3 regions of the Pseudomonas sp. MPC6 genome follow, and region 1 is predicted to be linked to each of the others. Evidence: predicted binding sites of a transcription regulator. Region 1 holds the regulator's gene; each other region holds the start of a gene.
What was found. Region 1 encodes FliA, which starts transcription of late flagellar genes. Its sites were predicted from a motif close to CTAAAGTTTNNNNNNNNNNNGCCGNTAA; they were not measured.
Positions count from the first base shown of each region.

Region 2: ELQ88_RS30050 (methyl-accepting chemotaxis protein) is a predicted target of FliA. The motif match lies at 1,568-1,595, and genes of this name have one in related genera.
Region 3: motA (flagellar motor stator protein MotA) is a predicted target of FliA. The motif match lies at 1,654-1,681, and genes of this name have one in related genera.

Region 1 covers NZ_CP034783.1:5,163,752-5,167,028, forward strand. The annotation lists gene ELQ88_RS25835 (protein phosphatase CheZ) at 1-328, opposite strand, end outside; gene ELQ88_RS25840 (chemotaxis response regulator CheY) at 351-722, opposite strand; gene fliA (RNA polymerase sigma factor FliA) at 891-1,631, opposite strand; gene fleN (flagellar synthesis regulator FleN) at 1,628-2,458, opposite strand; gene flhF (flagellar biosynthesis protein FlhF) at 2,575-3,277, opposite strand, start outside.
Region 2 covers NZ_CP034783.1:6,019,750-6,023,026, reverse strand. The annotation lists gene ampD (1,6-anhydro-N-acetylmuramyl-L-alanine amidase AmpD) at 1-521, shown strand, start outside; gene ampE (regulatory signaling modulator protein AmpE) at 518-1,354, shown strand; gene ELQ88_RS30050 (methyl-accepting chemotaxis protein) at 1,682-3,277, shown strand, end outside.
Region 3 covers NZ_CP034783.1:653,459-656,735, reverse strand. The annotation lists gene motB (flagellar motor protein MotB) at 1-730, opposite strand, end outside; gene motA (flagellar motor stator protein MotA) at 734-1,585, opposite strand; gene ELQ88_RS04945 (HDOD domain-containing protein) at 1,766-3,277, shown strand, end outside.

The DNA of each region.
Region 1 (3,277 bases):
CGTTCTCTACCAGGTCCATGGTGCGGTTGGCCGCGGCCTCGGTCAGCCTGACCACATAGCCCAGGCGCTCGGTGGCGTCCGTGATCTGGGACACTTCCTCGGCTTGCGGCATGTGCGGGTCAATCTGGAAATTGACGATCGCGTTATGCAACTCGCGGGTGAGCTTGCCCACCTCCTGGTACAGGCCGCGGTCACGGGTCTGGTTGAGCTCATGGATCAGTTGCACCGCGTCGCCGAACTTGCCTTTTTCAAGGCTTGCGACCAGTTCGACCGCGTGTTTTTTCAGGGTCGATTCGAAATCGCCCTGTGAAGATTCTTTTTGCTCCATAGCTCCCCCGTGGCGCCGTTGCTCAACCAATGCGTTCGAAAATCTTCTCGATTTTTTCTTTCAACGCCTGGGCCGTGAAGGGTTTGACCACATAGCCGTTGACACCGGCCTGGGCCGCTTCGATGATCTGCTCGCGCTTGGCTTCAGCGGTCACCATCAGCACCGGCAGGTGCTTGAGCTTTTCATCGGCACGCACGTGGCGCAGCAGATCGATGCCGGTCATGCCAGGCATGTTCCAGTCGGTGACCAGAAAGTCAATGCTGCCGCTGTTGAGCATCGGAATGGCCGTGGTGCCATCATCCGCCTCGACCGTGTTGGTGAACCCAAGGTCACGCAACAGGTTTTTAATGATCCGCCGCATCGTTGAGAAGTCATCAACGATGAGGATTTTCATGTTCTTGTCCAATTCGACCTCCAAGCAGTCTTAAACGCGCCCAGCACCTGGACGCGCCATTTCAATCAATCCGGCGATGCACTCGATGACTGTCTGGAACACAACAGATCGCGACCGGCGCAGTTGAACACCGCACCAGCCACGTTCGCAGTGTCCCCAACACTGCCTTCAGCGCGCTCGCCACTCCCCCAAACGCGCCCGCAAACGGGCCGCGCACTGGCTGTGTAACTGGCTGACCCGGGATTCGCTGACCCCCAGGACCTCGCCGATTTCCTTGAGATTGAGCTCTTCGTCGTAGTACAGCGCCAACACCAGTCGCTCACGCTCAGGCAAATTGGCAATCGCGTCCGCCAGCGCCGCCTGGAAGCGTTCATCTTCCAGGTCGCGCGACGGCTCCGGATGTGCACTCGCGCCGTCCTCGTGCAGCCCTTCGTGTTCGCCGTCCTGCAACAGATCGTCGAAACTGAATAACCGGCTGCCCAGGGTGTCGTTCAAAATCCCGTAATAATCGTCGAGACTCAATTGGAGTTCGGCCGCAACTTCGTGATCTTTAGCGTCGCGACCGGTTTTAGCTTCAATCGAGCGAATCGCGTCGCTGACCATGCGGGTATTGCGGTGGACCGAACGGGGCGCCCAGTCCCCCTTGCGCACCTCATCGAGCATCGCGCCGCGGATTCGGATGCCCGCGTACGTCTCGAAGCTGGCGCCTTTGCTGGCGTCATATTTGGTCGACACTTCCAGCAGGCCGATCATCCCGGCCTGGATCAGGTCTTCGACCTGGACACTGGCCGGCAGACGCGCCAGCAAGTGGTAAGCAATGCGTTTGACCAGTGGCGCGTAACGCTCGATCAGCTCGTACTGCACGTCACGCGCCGACTGCTTGTAAAAGTTGTAGCCACTGGCTGTCATAGCACCGGTCCTGCGGTTTGTTGCACCAGGCGTTCGACGAAAAACTCCAGGTGCCCGCGGGGGTTGGCCGGCAACGGCCAGGTATCGACCTTCTGTGCAATGGCCTTGAAGGCCAGGGAGCACTTGGAACGCGGGAAGGCTTCATACACGGCGCGCTGCTTCTGTACGGCCTTGCGCACGCTTTCGTCGTACGGCACGGCGCCGACGTATTGCAAGGCGACGTCGAGGAAGCGATCCGTGACCTTGGTCAGCTTGGCGAACAGGTTGCGACCTTCCTGCGGGCTCTGGGCCATGTTGGCCAGGACGCGGAAGCGGTTCATCCCGTAATCGCGGTTGAGCAACTTGATCAGGGCGTAGGCGTCGGTGATCGAGGTCGGTTCGTCGCAGACCACCAGCAACACTTCCTGGGCGGCGCGCACGAAACTGACGACCGACTCGCCGATGCCCGCCGCGGTGTCGATCACCAAGACGTCGAGGTTATCGCCGATATCGCTGAAGGCCTGGATCAGGCCGGCATGTTGCGCCGGGCTCAGATGCACCATGCTCTGCGTGCCGGACGCGGCCGGGACGATACGAATGCCGCCGGGGCCTTGCAACAGGACGTCGCGCAGCTCGCAGCGGCCTTCGATCACGTCGGCCAGGGTCCGTTTCGGTGTCAGTCCCAGCAGGACGTCGACGTTCGCCAGCCCCAGATCGGCGTCCAGCAGCATGACTCGCCGGCCGAGCTCCGCTAGAGCCAGGGACAAGTTCACTGACACGTTAGTTTTCCCGACGCCACCTTTGCCGCCGGTCACCGCGATCACCTGTACGGGATGCATGCTGCCCATGTTATTTCTTTACCTTGTCTTGCATAGACGGAGGCCACATTACTGGCTGCGCGTTCACCAACGGAACAATGCATGGCAGACCATCGATGTAGGTACAAAAACTATTCATTAATACCTCAGCCGACCCGCTTGGTCGGGCTGTGATAAATATCAGCGAACATATCAGCCATGGCTTCCTCGCTAGGTTCTTCCTGCATTTGCACGCTTACTGCGCGGCTGACCAACTGATGACGCCGCGGCAGATGCAAATCATCGGGAATCCGCGGGCCATCGGTCAGGTAAGCCACCGGTAAATCATGGCTGATGGCCAGGCTCAACACCTCGCCCAGGCTGGCCGTTTCATCCAGTTTAGTCAGGATGCAGCCGGCGAGCCCGCAGCGCTTGTAACTGTGATAAGCGGCCGTCAGCACCTGTTTCTGGCTGGTGGTGGCCAGGACCAGATAATTTTTTGACTTGATGCCGCGCACGGCCAGGCTTTCGAGCTGCATGCGCAATGCCGGGTCGCTGGCCTGCAGGCCGGCGGTATCGATCAGCACCACACGCTTGCGCAGCAAGGGATCGAGCGCCTGCACCAACGATTGCCCCGGGTCGACGTGCGTCACCGGCACATTGAGGATGCGGCCGAGGGTCTTGAGCTGTTCCTGGGCACCGATCCGGTAGCTGTCCATGCTCACCAGCGCGATATGCTGCGCGCCGTACTTGAGCACGTAACGGGCCGCGAGTTTGGCCAGGGTGGTGGTCTTGCCCATGCCCGCAGGGCCGACCATGGCAATCACACCGCCCTCTTCCAAGGGTTCGATCTCCGGTATGTTGATCATC
Region 2 (3,277 bases), 860 kb from region 1:
ATGTATGCCCATCGCCCAACTTCAATGCGCGCCCCCCGGGCGAAATTTCCCTGCTGGTGATCCACAACATCAGCCTGCCGCCGGCACAGTTCGCCACCGGCAAGGTGCAGGAATTTTTCCAGAATCGTCTGGATGTCACGGAGCATCCCTACTTTGCAGGAATCGCCGACCTGCGCGTGTCGGCGCACTTCCTGATCGAACGTGATGGCACTGTCACTCAGTTTGTCTCGTGTCTCGAGCGCGCCTGGCACGCCGGCGTCTCGAGTTTTGAAGGTCGGGAAACCTGTAACGATTTTTCCGTGGGCATCGAGCTCGAAGGCACGGATGATCTGCCGTTCACCGATGCGCAGTATGAGGCGTTGACGGCCCTGACCCGGCAGCTGCAAAGCACCTTCACAGCCATCACCGCGCAACGCATCTGCGGGCATAGCGACATCGCCCCTGGCCGCAAAACCGATCCGGGGCCAGCGTTCGACTGGGCACGCTATCGCGCCGCTCTGGAAAAAGAGGAACAACAATGAGTTTTCTGGTGTTGCTGTTGGCGGTCTGGATAGAGAAGTTCTCGGCCCTGCGCCATCGGGTCCAGCGTGATGGCGGTTGGGTGCGCGAACTGCACAAGCTTGAGGCCAGTGCACGTCTGGTCAATCGGCCATGGCTGATCCTGCTGGTGCTGGTGTTGTTGCCCGTGGCGCTGCTGGGCTTGCTGTTGCTGGTGCTGGAACCGGTGGCCTACGGTCTGCTGGCGTTGCCCGTGCATTTGCTGGTGGTGATTTACAGCCTGGGCCGCGGTGATCTGCTGGCCGGTCTCGGCCCGTTTCGCGATGCCTGGCGTCGGGAAGACCTGCAGGCCGCCGCCCACGTGGCGCAACGTGACCTGGGAATCTGCGCCGACAGCGCCGACCAGTTGCTGGAGCGGGTCCAGGGGCATCTGTTGTGGGAGGCTTACCAGAGCTTCTTTGCGGTGATTTTCTGGTATTTCCTGCTGGGGCCGGTCGCCGCGCTGAGCTATCGACTGCTGGCGCTGGCCGAAGAACACGGGCAGAACCCGGCCGTGGTCGAGCGCGCGGCACAACTGCGTCACGCGTTCGATTGGGTGCCGGTGCGGTTGCTGGCGGCGAGTTTTGCCTTGGTCGGCAACTTTGTCGCGGTCGGCCGGGTGATGTTGCACGAGCTGCTGAACTGGAACATCAGCGCCGCCCGGTTGATCGAGAAGGTCGGACTGGTGGCGGGTGAAATTCCGGCACCGGTGGTCGGCCCGGATGGCATCAACAGCCTCGACCGGATCTGGGAACTGCTGCTGCGCGCGGCAGTGCTCTGGTATGCGGGTTTTGCGCTGTGGACCGTGTTGCCATAGCGTTGTAGGAGCGAGCTTGCTCGCGATGGGCTCAAGTGCGCCGCGTTTACCCAGTAAACAAGCGTTATCGTTAACGACCATCGCGAGCAAGCTCGCTCCTACAGTAGGCCGCATACGCTTAACTGAACATCATTGGGGCAAGCCTCCCCTCACCCGAGAGGTCTCAGTCGTCCAAAGACATCACCTGCCCGATGAACAGGCCCCGCCGTTAACCTTAAGTTACAAAACCTCCCGCCGATTTAAGTTATACAGAGACAGCGTCGAATAGTGGCCATCTGCTCTCGATCCGTGCCTGAATAAAAATAAGAAATCCAAGGGAGACTATCCGTGAAGAGCTTGCTCTATCCCGCCGTCGCGTTGATGAACCGCCTGAGTTTCGGGATGAAGTTCAGTCTGATCAGCGTGCTGTTCCTCGTGCCGATGCTGGTGACCAACTTCTATCTGGTACGCGATTCCTATCGCGAATTCCAGGGCACCCGGGTCGAACTGCAAAGCCTCGACCTGCTGGGCAGCAGCCTGACCTTGCGGCGCGACCTGGAGACCCTGAACAACCTGGTACAGATCAACGTCACGCTCGGTCAATCCGGCAAGGCCAGCAATGTCGAGGGCAAAATCAATGCCTTGGAGCAAAGCGTCCTCGCGCGTATGCAAGGGTTGGCGGCGATGGCGACCGATCCGGAGCAAATCAGCGTATTCGACGCCAAGCGCGATGAAATGATTGCTGCGTTCAAGGCCCAGCAGGCGGAAACCTCGATGCAAAGCAAAAGTGCGCTGATCGGCAAGTTGCTGGGCAATGCGCAAATCTTCAGCCAGATCATCGCCAGTCAGGCCGGGCTCAGCCGCGACAACCAAAGCGACATGCGACAGCTGAGCGAACTCATCACCCACGTCACACCCCTCATCACCCAGACCCTGGGCGATGGTCGAGCCATGGGTGCTTACTCCCTGGGGCAGGGTTTTCTCAATTCATCCTCGAGCACCCGTTTCGACGAGCTACTGGCACAGATCGAAAAACTGCACGCCGAATACGGGTTGAAGTTGCAAGATGCGCTGGGTTCAAGCAACGCGGCACAGCAAACCCTGGCCGGCCAGGCGGAGAGCAGTAAAGCGTCGCTGAAAAAAGCCATCGAGCTGTTCGAAGAGCAGGTGGTGATGGCCGACACCCTCGATGCGCCATGGCAGGCCTTTTACGATCAGGTCACGGGCCTGATGGATCAGACCTATCAACTCAACGAAGCCTCCCTGACGTTTCTGGGCACTCAATTGCAGCAGCGGCTGGATCAGAACCGCACTCACATGGTGTTGCAGGCTGTGGCGTTGTCGGTGGTGTTCGTGTTGATTTTTTACCTTTACGGCGGCTTCTACGCGTCGACCCGCACCACGCTCAAACACCTGGGCGCGATGATGGACAAGGTGGCGGCCGGTGACATGACGGTGACCTTCAATGCCAACAGTCGCGATGAACTGGGCGAGTTGGGCGAGGTGTTCAACGGCACCGTGAAGAAAATCCATGACTTGATCGAGCGGGTGGGGCAGACCGTCGGCGAGGTCGAGCGCCAGGCCGGGCAGGTCGAAAACGTCTCCACCCAGAGTAGCCAGGCAGTCGCAGGGCAGCGTTCGCAGATCGAGCAGGTCGCCACGGCGATGAACCAGATGTCGGCGACCTCTCTGGAGGTGGCGCGCAGTGCCGCTGCGGCGGTCAGCAGCGCCCACAGCGTCAACGACGAGACCATCAGCGGTCGCGGGCTCGTGGAGTCCCAACAGGGCAGCATCGCGGCACTGGCCAACGAAATCGATCAGTCGGTGCGGGTGATCAATCAACTGGCCAGCGACAGCCAGTCCATCAGTCGCGTCCTGGAAGTGATCAAGAGCATCGCCGAGCAAACCAATTTGCTGGCCCTCAACGCCGCCATCGAAGCCGCC
Region 3 (3,277 bases), 2.3 Mb from region 1:
CGACTCGCGCCACTTGCGATTCCGGGTAGCTGCCGGCTACCAGCGCACGGCGGGCCGCGTTGGCCCGGTTGGCTGACAGCTCCCAGTTACCGAAATCACCGGTACCCGAATAGGGTGTGGCATCGGTGTGGCCGCTGATGCTGATCTTGTTCGGCACGGCTTTGATGGTGTCGGCCATGGCCAGCAAAATATCTTCGAAGTACGGTTTCAGGCGAGCACTGCCCGAGTCAAACATCGGCCGGTTTTCCGCGTCCATGACCTGGATGCGCAAACCGTTGGCAATGATCTCGAACTGGATCTGGTCCTTGAATTTGTGCAACTGAGGATTTTCATTGACCTTGCTCTGCAACTCTTGCAGCAGCAGCTCCAACCGCTCCTTCTCGACCTGCTCGGCCATGCCTTCGGCCTGTTCGGTACCGATGGTCACTTTGTCCGGCTGCGGCTGGGATTTGATCTCGGGATTGAGCGTGATATCCGGTGCCAGGGTCGGCGAACCACCCAGGTCGATGATGTAGGGCGTACCGCTTTCGGTAAAGCCGATCGGGTCCTTGAAGTAACCGGCGATGGCGATCTTCTGCTCAGGCGTTGCGTTGGACAGCAGCCACAGCACCAGGAAAAACGCCATCATCGCCGTCGCGAAGTCGGCGAAGGCGATTTTCCAGGCGCCGCCATGATGCCCGGCGGCGTAGCGCTTGACGCGCTTGATGATGATCGGCTGGTTATTCTCCATGACTCAGCGACCGCGAACCGCTTGTTCCAGCTCGGCGAAGCTGGGACGGTGCGCCGGGTACAGCACCTTGCGGCCGAACTCCACCGCCAGCGATGGCGGCATGCCGGAAGCGGAAGCGACCAGCGAGGCCTTGATGGCCTCGTAGACGTTCAGTTCTTCCTTCGCATCGTGGGCCAAAGAGTGGGCCAGCGGGCCGAAGAAACCGTAGGCGGCAAGAATACCGAAGAAGGTACCGACCAGCGCCGCGCCGACGTGCAAGCCAATGGATTGCTGATCGCCATCACCCAGGGACGCCATGGTCACCACGATACCCAATACCGCCGCGACGATACCGAAGCCGGGCATGGCGTCGGCGATGCCGTTCACGGCGTGGGAGGGGTGATCCAGGTCTTCCTTGAGGCTGTACAGCTCCATGTCGAACAGGCCCTCAAGCTCATGGGGCGCCATGTTGCCGGACGACATGATGCGCAGGTAATCACAAATGTACGCCGTCATGCGTTCATCTTTCAGAACCGCCGGGTACTTGGCGAAGATCGGGCTCGCGGCGGCATCTTCAATGTCGCCTTCGATGGCCATCATGCCTTCGCGGCGGCTCTTGTTGAGGATCTCGTAGATCAGCCCCAGCACCTCAAGGTAGAAGATGTGGGTGAAACGCGAGCTGAACATGCTCAAGGACTTCTTGAACACGCGCATCGTCATGTAACCGGGGTTGGCCTGCAGGAATGCACCCAGGGCCGCTCCCCCGATAATCATCACCTCGAAGGGCTGAATCAGGGCGGCAATTTTACCGTGGGAAAGCACGTAGCCGCCGAGCACGCTCGCGAATACGACGATGATGCCGATTATTTTAGCCATAGGGTGGGGAGCACTTACTGAGTCGGGTTCAAGGTCATATTCGGAAGTTGAAAAATCTCTTCTTCTCCTTATCGGCAAAACTGCGCCAGACTATAGCCCGTTCAGCTGAAAAGCCAATGTGGCCCGCTCCGGGCATACGCTTGGGGCATAGATAAATGCAGACGATGATCGCGTCCAGACATGGCTAACCAAACGAACGCTCCAACGCCGCCGCCGAGCACACTCGATGGTTGGGTCAAGTTGCTCGATGGCGTGCGCCTGCCCGTTCCGCAAGCCAGTCACGATCGGGTGTGCAAGGCCATCCGCGACAGGCGAAGTTCGCTGCGCGATATCGCCGAATTGATGCAGGACAGCCCTGCCCTGGCCTTGAGCGTGATTCGCGAAGCCAACCGGCATGCCCAGGGCCGCCTGTCCACGCCCGCTGAAAACCTGGAGGTGGCGCTCAATCGCCTCGGATTGAAGCGCACCGAAGAACTCCTCGGGCGGTTGCCCGCCGAGCCGCTGTCGCAGATCCCCGTCGCCCTGCGCCAACTGCAGTTGATCAGCCAGCACGCGACCCAACAGGCCAACGGTTTTTTCGCCAGTCGCCTGGCGCGGCTGTGGCAAGACATCCATTGGGGCAGCCTGCTGTTTCTCTCGCCGTTGTGGCCGATGGCGTTGACCCATCCGCAGTTGCTTGAAGAGTGGGAACAACGGGTCATCCATAATGGCGAATCGGCGCGCGACGTCGAGAAGCAGCTGTTCGGCGTACGCCTGCTGCAAATAGGTCAGGCCCTGGCGGACCTCTGGCACCTGCCATTCTGGGTGCAGCAAGGTTACCGACTGCTGCTCAACGAGCAACGGGAACTGGTCAAGGTCCTGCGCATCGCTCGCGACAGTCATCACCCGTTGCGCCAGCAGAACCGCCTCGATGACGATCCGACCCTGCGCCGCTGGCTCAATCAACCGGCCAACACCGTGTTGCTGGCCAACGGCCTGGCGCTGTCGGTGCAACAGACCTGGGACAGCGCGCACGCTGAGCGCTGGAACTACCTGACCAGCCTTTACCTGCAAATGCCGATGGACGAAGTGCAGCAGCAGTTGCACCGACAGGCCGTCACCAGCGCCCGTCATCACGCCATGCCAGACCTGTGGCACCCGGCCGTTTCGCTGATCTGGCCATGGGGGATGAAGAACATTCACGCGGATGGGCTGCCGACCCCGGCGCCGACCGCCGAAGACCTGGTGAAATGGCGCAGGCAATGCGCCGAATTGCTGATGCAGCCCAGTCGCTTCGCCAATGCCATGCACTTGACCACCTCTGCTTGCGACGCCCTGGTCGCGTGCGGCATGCGACGGGTGATGCTGCTGATGGCCGACCGCACTCACGCCCATTTGCGGGTGCACCAGGCCTTCGGCCTGCCAAAGGCGGCCGCCAGCCTGAGTTTCCCTGTCAGCCAAAGCGCCGTGCTGCAACGCCTGCTCTCGCAACAGGCGCAGCTGCGCCTGAGCCCGGACAACCATGCGCGACTCTCGGCCCTTCTGCCCGCCGACCTGCGCGCGCAATTCCCGGGTGAACACCTGTTACTGCGTTCACTGGTCAGCAACGGCCGGGTGATCATGGTTGTGGTGGCGGATCAGGGCGGCGGGCCGTTCTCGGAGATCACCGTGCAAGCCTTCGGCAAAACCGCGCAGTGCATCGAAAAAGCCCTG